DNA from 3 places in the Streptomyces sp. NBC_01717 genome. Region 2 is predicted to be linked to each of the others. Evidence: riboswitches for the same ligand, from Rfam matches in the RefSeq annotation. Region 2 holds a riboswitch; each other region holds the start of a gene.
What was found. Region 2 has a riboswitch for cobalamin ahead of OHB49_RS06135 (CbtB domain-containing protein). Riboswitches for the same ligand answer to the same signal wherever they lie in the genome.
Positions count from the first base shown of each region.

Region 1: another riboswitch for cobalamin. It lies ahead of OHB49_RS15555 (ribonucleoside-diphosphate reductase subunit alpha); the one in region 2 lies ahead of OHB49_RS06135 (CbtB domain-containing protein).
Region 3: another riboswitch for cobalamin. It lies ahead of metE (5-methyltetrahydropteroyltriglutamate--homocysteine S-methyltransferase); the one in region 2 lies ahead of OHB49_RS06135 (CbtB domain-containing protein).

Region 1 is NZ_CP109178.1:3,464,077-3,467,341, forward strand. It holds gene mctP (monocarboxylate uptake permease MctP) at 1-895, shown strand, start outside; gene OHB49_RS15550 (GNAT family N-acetyltransferase) at 1,046-1,546, shown strand; cobalamin riboswitch at 1,600-1,724, shown strand; gene OHB49_RS15555 (ribonucleoside-diphosphate reductase subunit alpha) at 1,869-3,265, shown strand, end outside.
Region 2 is NZ_CP109178.1:1,309,197-1,312,461, forward strand. It holds gene OHB49_RS06125 (GNAT family N-acetyltransferase) at 1-477, shown strand, start outside; gene OHB49_RS06130 (CbtA family protein) at 567-1,340, opposite strand; gene OHB49_RS06135 (CbtB domain-containing protein) at 1,369-1,587, opposite strand; adenosylcobalamin (AdoCbl) riboswitch at 1,591-1,739, opposite strand; gene OHB49_RS06140 (histidine phosphatase family protein) at 1,867-2,463, shown strand; gene OHB49_RS06145 (Asp23/Gls24 family envelope stress response protein) at 2,714-3,223, shown strand.
Region 3 is NZ_CP109178.1:2,595,387-2,598,651, forward strand. It holds gene aceB (malate synthase A) at 1-1,401, shown strand, start outside; partial or broken gene OHB49_RS11815 (3-hydroxyacyl-CoA dehydrogenase NAD-binding domain-containing protein) at 1,398-1,511, shown strand; cobalamin riboswitch at 1,561-1,776, shown strand; gene metE (5-methyltetrahydropteroyltriglutamate--homocysteine S-methyltransferase) at 1,940-3,265, shown strand, end outside.

The DNA of each region.
Region 1 (3,265 bases), 2.2 Mb from region 2:
CCAATGGGGCTACGCCACTCTGGCCCTGGGTTCGGCGCTCGCGCTCTTCATGTACCCGCACTCGATCACGGCGACGCTCTCCAGCCGCAGCCGTGACGTGATCCGGCGCAACACCACGATCCTGCCGCTGTACTCGCTGATGCTGGGCCTGCTGGCGCTGCTCGGCTTCATGGCGATCGCCGCCGGGGTCAAGGTGCAGAACGGGCAGCTGGCGATCCCGCAGCTGTTCGAGAACATGTTCCCCGACTGGTTCGCCGGGGTGGCGTTCGCCGCGATCGGTATCGGCGCGCTGGTGCCCGCCGCGATCATGTCGATCGCCGCCGCCAACCTCTTCACCCGGAACATCTACAAGGACTTCCTGAAGCCCGATGCGACCCCGGCCCAGGAGACGAAGGTCTCCAAGCTGGTGTCGCTGCTGGTGAAGGTCGGTGCGCTCGCCTTCGTCCTCACGATGGACAAGACGGTCGCGATCAACTTCCAGCTGCTGGGCGGGATCTGGATCCTGCAGACGTTCCCGGCACTGGTCGGCGGCCTGTTCACCCGGTGGTTCCACCGCTGGGCGCTGCTCGCCGGCTGGGCGGTCGGCATGGTCTACGGCACGCTCGCCGCGTACGGGGTGGCGAGCCCGACCCAGGCGCACTTCGGCGGCTCCTCGAAGGAGATCCCGGGGATCGGCGAGATCGGCTACATCGGCCTGACCGCGTTCGTGCTGAACGTGGTGGTGACGGTGGTGCTGACGTTCGTCCTGAACGCGGTGAAGGCCCCGGCCGGAATCGACGAGACGTCACCTGCCGACTACACGGCGGACGCGGGCGACCCGGGCGTGAAGGTCGAACTCCCGTTGGCCAGGCCTGAGCCGGCCTCCTCCCCCGACACGAGCCCGTCGACCAGCTAGTCCTGCACGCCAGCAAGAAATGTGGCCCGGCCGGCGACGGAGGAAGGATCCGTCGCCCGCCGGGCCACACAGGTTTCGGACAGGATCGGCGCCCCTGGTGTACCCGGGCAGCTGCCCCCGGCCCCCACCCCCGTACGGCACACTTCCGCCATGGACATATCGATCAGGCCCGTCGACCCCACCGAACACCCCCTCCTCGGCGAGATCACCGCAAACGCGTACCTCGACGACGGCCTGCTCGACCTCGGTGCCGACGACCCGTATCTCGAACAGCTCCGCGACGTGCCGCGCCGCGCCGCCGAGGCCGACGTGCTCGTCGCGGTCGGCGCCGACGGCCGGGTACTGGGCGGCGTGACATACGCTCCGCCCGGCAACCCGTGGGCCGACATCGCCGGCCCCGACGAGGCCGAATTCCGGATGCTCGCCGTCGCGCGGGAGGCGCGTGGCCTCGGGGCGGGCGAGGCGCTCGTACGGGCCTGTATCGACCGCGCACGGGGTACGGACGGCGTCGCGGGGCTCGTCCTGTCGACGCAGTCGACCATGCTCGCCGCCCACCGGATCTACCACCGCCTGGGCTTCGTACGGACTCCGGAGCGCGACTGGTATCCCATTCCAGGCCTCCAGCTGCTGACCTACAGCCTCACCCTGTGAACCCCGAACGACACAACATGTGGGGGCTGCCTCAACGGGCGGCCCCCACATGTATGCTCGTGCTCGCTGTCGCCGCAGGGAAATCCGGTGGGAATCCGGAACTGTCCCGCAACGGTGTGATCGGTGCACTTTTGCGCACCCTGTAAGTCCGAGGACCTGCCGACAGCGCGTCCGGCTCGACCGATCCGGACGCCCAGACGTCCGGGCCTCGCGGATGGGCCGGTGGACGCCGCACGGAGTGCTGTCCCCTTTCCCGGGCACGCCTCTGCCCGGCTGCCCCCGCTCCCCGCCCGGCCCCGAGCCGAGCGAGGGAGAGCACCACATGACCATCGCGCCAGCCGATCCGGCTTCAGTCGCCGAGTCCACGGGAACCACGAACGACGGACCCGGGACCGCACTGCTGCGGACCCTGACCGACCTCACCGTCGATCTGCCCGACACCGACCCCGGACGCGTCGCCGCCGCCGCGCTGCGCGGCCGCAACGCCCGGTCGGACGAAGCAGAGCTGCGTTCGCTGGCCACCGAGGCCGCCGCGGGTCTGATCTCCGAGGACCCCGCGTACTCCCGGCTCGCCGCCCGCCTCCTCACCCGCACCATCGCGGACGAGGCGGCCGGTCAGGGCGCGGTGTCCTTCTCCGCCTCGGTCGCCGTCGGCCACCGCGAGGGTCTGATCGCGGACCGCACGGCCGCGTTCGTGGCGCTCCACGCGGCCCGGCTCGACGCGCTGGTCGAGCAGTCGCTCGCCGACGGCGCCGACGACCGGTTCGGCTACTTCGGGCTGCGGACGCTGCACAGCCGCTATCTGCTGCGCCACCCGCACACCCGTCAGGTCATCGAGACGCCCCAGCACTTCATGCTGCGGGTGGCGGCCGGTCTCGCCGAGGACGACTCGGCGCGCGCACTGGACGAGGTCGCCTCGCTGTACGGCCTGATGAGCCGCCTCGACTACCTGCCTTCCTCCCCCACACTCTTCAACTCCGGTACCCGGCACCCGCAGATGTCCTCCTGCTATCTGCTGGACTCGCCGCTGGACGAGCTCGACTCGATCTACGACCGCTACCACCAGGTGGCACGGCTCTCCAAGCACGCGGGCGGCATCGGCCTCTCGTACTCCCGGATCCGCGCCCGCGGTTCACTGATCCGCGGCACCAACGGGCACTCCAACGGCATCGTGCCGTTCCTGAAGACACTCGACGCCTCGGTCGCCGCGGTGAACCAGGGCGGCCGCCGCAAGGGCGCCGCCGCCGTCTACCTGGAGACGTGGCACGCGGACATCGAGGAGTTCCTGGAGCTGCGCGACAACACCGGTGAGGACCAGCGGCGTACGCACAACCTCAACCTGGCGCACTGGATCCCGGACGAGTTCATGCGCCGGGTCGACACGGACGGCGACTGGTCGCTGTTCTCGCCCGCCGACGTGCCCGAGCTGGTCGACCTGTGGGGCGACGAGTTCGACGCCGCGTACCGGGCCGCCGAGGCCAAGGGCCTGGCCCGCAAGTCGATGCCGGCGCGTGAGCTGTACGGCCGGATGATGCGGACCCTCGCGCAGACCGGCCAGGGCTGGATGACCTTCAAGGACGCCTCCAACCGGACCGCGAACCAGACCGCCGAGCCGGGCCGCGTCGTCCACTCGTCGAACCTGTGCACCGAGATCCTCGAAGTCACCGACGACGGCGAGACGGCCGTCTGCAACCTCGGTTCGGTCAATCTCGGGGCGTT
Region 2 (3,265 bases):
CCCAACGACGGCGACCGGGCGGGCGCGCGGCACTTCCTGGAGCACTGCGCGGACACCGGCAATCCCGAGCCGTTCGGCGCGTACGAGATCCGCCTCCGCGAGGACGGGCACGCCATCGGCGGAGTCGGCTTCCATGGCGTCCCGGACGACCAGGGGCAGGTCACGATCGGCTACGGCCTGATACCGGCGATGCGCGGCAAGGGGTACGCCTCCGAGGCTCTGCGCGCGCTGCTGGAGTTCGCCCGTGCCGAGGGTGTCGCGTCGGTCAAGGGCGACGCCGACCTCGACAACGCCGCGTCCCAGCACGTCATGGCAGCGGCCGGGATGCGCTTCGTCGGGGAGGACGACCTGCTGAGGCACTACCGGATCGACTGGACGGCCGGATCGGCGGACGAACGCGGGGACGGAGCGGCTGCGACGGACGGAGCCGCCGGGTCCGCACCTTCTCCCCAGGTCTCGGCTCGACGTCCGTCATGACGCCGGACACCCGGGCGGCTGGACCCCTACCACGACCGAACCCGCCAGGCAGCTCCTGGCGGGTTCGGTCGTAGTGGTGTTTCGGCCGGTCAGCCGGCAGCGGTGGCCGTGCGGGATACCGTGCCACCCTCCGCCGGGACCGTGTCCGATCCCGGCACCAGCAGACGCTCGGTCAGATAGCCGAAGAACAGACCGAAAGTGGTCCAGAGCGTGGCCTGAACGGCGAGGGTGGCGAGGCGGAACTCCCACAGCAGGCCGGCCGGGAAGTCCTTGCCGACCTCGTTGAACGAGGGCAGGAAGACGTAGGCGAGCCCGATGACGAGGACGTAGGCGGCGGATGCGGCGATCGTCGCGTTCCAGTTGCCCAGGCGAGGAGCCAGCCGCTTGCCGAGAATGACGGCCGCGACGGCGAGCAGCACACTGAGAGCGACCATGAGGAAGAACATGGCGGTGCGTTGGCCGATCGTGTCGGGGTTGCCGACGGCCGGCGGGTTGGCCGGGTACTTGAGGAACGGCACGACATACACGGTCAGCAGGGCGCCGAACGCGATCAGTGCGGCGGTGGCCCGGGGGCCGAACCTGCCGATGCGGCCGAGGGCGTAGCAGAAGACGAGCGCGGCGATGCCGCCGACGGCCACGCCGAAGACGAGGACACCGGTGGCGAGGCCGGCCGTGGACTGCATGGCACGGCTGACGAGTTCCTCGCCGCCACCGTGGTCGTGGCTGTGCGCCTCTTCGAGGGCGATCGCCGCGTCGACCCGCGACTCCCCGAGGAAGTAGGCGACGGCAAGTGCGAGCGCGCCCGCGACGAGGCCGGCCAGCATGCCTCGGATCAGCAGGGCTCTGACAGATATGGAGTTCATGAGGGGTTCCCCTGGCTTGCGCGGTATGTCAGTGGCAGGGGAAACCGAGCAGGTGGCGACCGTCGTGGACCCACTCGTGGACACCCTCGCCGGAGATGACCGCAGTGGCGCCCTGCTCGGCGCCGACGAAGTACAGCAGGACGAGCATGAGAATGCCGAAGAAGACCGCCCACGGGGCAATGGCCTTCAGCGAGATGGGGGTGATGGCGGGTGATGCGACGGCGGCGGGGGCAGCAGTCTGTGCCATGGCAGAACCTCCTGGGGGAACACGCGTCCCGATCGTGGTGCCTGAGACGACAGTGCTGGGTCTGACTTCCCGTACGGATACGGGTTCACAGTGGCGCGACCGTGCCGGATTCTCACCGGACTTCCATCACACCGTCGTCATGTTCGTCGCGACCATACCGCCTGGGAGCACCCCGCCGCCATGGCACCATCTGCCCACCCCACAGCCCTGGATGCCATGGTGTGCTTACTGAAGAGGCCACAGTTCAGGGAGTTGACGCGGGTGTTCACGGTACGGGTGATGTTGATCTCACCGGCGCTCAACGCGGCGCTGCGCGAGGCCCGCTTCGACGGCGACGCCCCGCTCGACGCGTCCGGCGTCCGGCGGGCGCGTGCGGCCGCGGCCGCGGTGCCTGCTGCAGACCGCCGGGTGCACGGCTCGGACGAGCGGTGCAGCGGGACCGCCGAGGCGTTGGGGCTGCGGTCCGAGCCCGAACCTGCCCTTCGGGGCTGGGACTTGGGGCGTTGGCGCGGACAGCGGCTGGCAGAGGTGAGCCGGGGCGAGCCGGAGGCGGTGTCGACCTGGCTGTCCGACCCCTCGGCCGCCCCGCACGACGGTGAGTCGCTGCTGGAGCTGCACGCGCGGGTAGGCGGCTGGCTGGATTCGCTGCATGGGGAGGGTGCCGACGACGGCAGCGTGCTCGCCGTGGTCGAACCCGCGGCGGTACGGGCCGCGATCGTGCATGCGCTGGGCCTTCCGCCGCAGGCGTTCTGGCGGTTGGACGTCGCCCCGCTGACGCTGTCCGAGCTCAGCGGCCGGTCCGGGCGCTGGAACCTGCGTTGCGGGCGGCCCCTGAGCACCGGAACCGACGAGATCACCGCGTCGCACGGACGGTAGCCGGGGGAGCCGTCTCCGTGATGGATCGCGGAGTCACGTACGCCCCCCTCCACCATGGGTCACGACGGACTTCGCCTCCCCTGCCCGGCCGGAGGGCGGGCACCTGAGGCCCCACTCCCCCACAACGACCCGCCCTCCTCCGCGGCGGCGGGCCCGGCCGCACACCCTTCCACCCGGGCAATGATGACAAATCGTACGTAAAATGGCCAAGGCGATCGAGCCCACCTCCTCTTCGGAAGGGCGACCGACCATGACCGATCAAACGCAGCTGAGCCGGCCCGAGACCACCCGCCCGGCATCCGAGTCCACGCACGGAGCAGGATCTCAGGGCGAAAGCCGCCGGGAGAACCGCCGAACGGAATCCGGGGCACGGGGGCGTACCACGATCGCCGACGGCGTGGTGGCGAAGATCGCCGGGCTGGCGGCCCGGAGCGTGCCCGGAGTCCAGGGCATGGGCGGAGGATTCACCCGCGGTATGGGGACCGTGCGGGAGCGAGTGCCCGGAGCGGGAGGTCGGTCCGTCACCGGCGGTGTCAAGGTCGAGGTCGGTGAGGTCCAGACCGCGGTCGACCTGTCGCTCATCGTCGAATACGGCTTCCCGATCGTCGAGCTCACGGGCGACGTCCGGACCGAAGTGATCGCCGCCATCGAGCGGATGACCGGTCTGGAGGTCGTAGAGGTCGACATCACGGTGACCGACGTGAAGCTGCCCGACGAGGAAGAGGAGGAACAGGTGCCGGAAAGGCGAGTCGTGCAGTGATTCGCCGGACCGGATCTCGCCTGGCCGCAGGGGGTGACCATC
Region 3 (3,265 bases), 1.3 Mb from region 2:
TTTCCCCTCGCCACCGCCTCCGTCCGCTCGGACCGGTCGTGGCGCGCGGCGCCGCCCGGTCCCGGGCTGGCGGACCGCCGCGTGGAGATCACCGGCGCTCCCGACCGCGGCATGACCGTCAACGCCCTCAACTCCGGGGCGAACGTGTGGATGGCGGACTTCGAGGACGCCACCTCCCCCACCTGGCACAACATCATCGGCGGTCAGCTCAATCTGCTCGATGCCGTGGAGCGCCGGATCGACTTCCGCACCCCCGAGGGCAAGGAGTACCGGCTCGGCGACCACGTCGCGACGATCGCGGTCCGCCCGCGGGGCTGGCACCTTGCGGAGGAGCACCTGGAGTTCGACGGCGGACCCGTGCCGGCTGCACTCGTGGACTTCGGTCTGTACTTCTTTCATTGCGCACGGCGCCAGATCGATGCCGGCTCGGGCCCGTACTTCTACCTGCCCAAACTGGAGAACCGCTACGAGGCCCGTCTCTGGAACGACGTCTTCGTCCTGGCGCAGGAGCTGCTCGGCATCGACCGCGGCACGGTCCGCGCCACGGTCCTGATCGAGACGATCACCGCCGCGTTCGAGATGGAGGAGATCCTCTACGAACTGCGCGAGCACAGTTCCGGCCTCAACGCCGGACGCTGGGACTATCTCTTCAGCCTGATCAAGACGTTCGGCCACCGCACCGACTTCCTGCTGCCCGACCGGGCCACGCTGACGATGACCGCCCCGTTCATGCGCGCGTACACGGATCTGCTCGTGCGCACCTGCCACCGGCGCGGCGCCCACGCCATCGGGGGAATGGCCGCCCACGTGCCCGGCACGGACCGGGCCGCCGACGAGGTGGCGCTGACCAAGGTCCGGCTGGACAAGGAACGCGAGGCAGAGGACGGCTTCGACGGCTCGTGGGTCGCCCATCCAGGACTCGTTCCCGTCTGCCGTGAGGTCTTCGACGGCGTCCTCGGAGACTGCAGCCATCAGATCGAACGCACCCGCGAGGACGTGGAAGTGACAGCGAAGGACCTCCTGTCGGTGCGCAAGCTCAGCGGTCCGCCCACCCCGGAGGGCGTCCGTACCAACATCGCGGTGGCGTTGCGGTACTTCGACGCCTGGCTCCGCGGCAGCGGGGCGGTCGCCCTGCACGGCCTGATGGAGGATGCCGCGACAGCCGAGATCGCCCGCGTGCAGATCTGGCAATGGCTGCGGCATCGCGTGGTGGGCCGTGAGACGGTGCTGGAGCTGCTGGACGACGAGCTCGCCGCCCTGGGCGCCGAGTACCCCTGGGCAGCTCTCGACGAGGTACGGATGCTCTTCGAGCAGAACGCTCTGAGGGCTGAGCTGCCGCTCTTCTTCACCCCGGACGCCTACACGCAACACATCGTCGAGCGCACGGAGGCACGGTCATGAGCCGGGACATCCGCCGGGTCGGCGTGGTCGGCGGCGGTGGGGTGGGCACCGGCATCGCAGAGGTGTGCGCGCGGCCCGGCCTGGACATCGTCGTGTGCGAAGTGGACGCGCATTGTCCCGGAATGTGAACAGCGGCGCCTCAGGAGCGGCCTGACCTCTAGTCTGGCCGGTGCAGCTGGTTCGCCCTGTCCGCCAGGCAGGCGCGTCGCAAGAGGGAACCCGGTGGAAATCCGGGACTGCCCCGCAGCGGTGAGTGGGAACGACCGCCGTCATACGCACTGGATCCGGTCGGATCCGGGAAGCGACGGCCAGTAGGAATCTGCCTCGGCAGGTGCGCCCGCGAGTCCGAAGACCTGCCCGTTGCCCGTACGTGACCGATCGCGTGCGGATATCCCGGTGACCTCGTGGGCGGGTCGGCGTACATACCAGGTGGACGACCGCGCCGACGGCGCGAGTCCCGTCCGTCCGGTTCGTCATCCCTTCGCGCCCGTGTCCCGTCTCCGGGATCCTCAGGAGTCATCTCGCGAAGGAGATTTCCGTGACAGCCAAGACCGCAGCCGCGGCAGCACGGGCCACCGTGTACGGCTACCCCCGCCAGGGCCCGAACCGGGAACTGAAGAAGGCCGTCGAGGGCTACTGGAAGGGCCGTGTCACCGCCGACGCCCTCCGTCGGACCGCGGCGGATCTGCGCCGGTCCACCTGGCAGCAACTGGCCGACACAGGCATCCACGGGGTGCCGACCGGTGACTTCTCGTACTACGACCATGTCCTGGACACCAGCGTCATGGTCGGCGCCGTCCCTCAGCGACACCGTGCGGCCGTCGAAGCCGACGCGCTCGACGGCTACTTCGCCATGGCACGGGGCACCCAGGACGTGGCGCCGCTGGAGATGACCAAGTGGTTCGACACCAACTACCACTACCTGGTGCCTGAGTTGGGACCCGAAACGGTATTCACCACTGACTCCACCAAGCAGGTCGGGGAGCTCAAGGAGGCGATCGCTCTCGGCCTCGCCGCCCGGCCTGTACTCGTCGGTCCGGTCACTTATCTCCTGCTCGCCAAGCCGGCTCCCGGCGTGGCCGCGGACTTCGAACCGCTGACCCTCCTGGACCGGCTGCTGCCCGTCTACGCCGAGGTGCTGGCGGACCTGCGCGCGGCCGGTGCCGACTGGGTGCAGCTCGACGAGCCCGCACTGGTCCAGGACCGCTCGCCGGCCGAGCTGAACGCCGCCGCCCGTGCCTACCGCGACCTCGGTGGCCTGACCGACCGCCCCAAGCTGATCGTCGCCTCCTACTTCGACCGGCTCGGCGACGCCCTGCCCGTCCTGGCGAAAGCCCCCATCGAGGGCCTGGCCCTCGACTTCACCGGCGCCGGCGCCGCCAACCTCGACGCGCTGGCCTCGGTGGGCGGACTCACCGGCAAGCGCCTGGTCGCCGGAGTGGTCGACGGCCGCAACATCTGGATCAACGACCTCGAGAAGTCCCTGGCCACCCTGGGCGCGCTCCTCGGCCTCGCCGATCAGGTGGATGTGGCCGCCTCCTGTTCCCTCCTGCACGTACCGATCGACGCTGCGGCTGAGCGGGACATCGATCCGCAGGTCCTTCGCTGGCTCGCCTTCGCCCGGCAGAAGACGGACGAGATCGTCACCCTGGCCAAGGGCCTGGCTCAGGGCACCGACGCCATCGCCACGGAGCTCGCCGCCAATCGCGCCTACCTCGCCTCCCGCGCGATCTCCCCGATCACCCACGACCCGGCTGTAAGGTTCAGGGCCGCCGCCGTCACGGACGCCGACGGCCGCCGCTCCCAGCCGTACGAGGAACGGTCTGCTGCCCAGAGCGCCCACCTCGAACTGCCACCGCTGCCC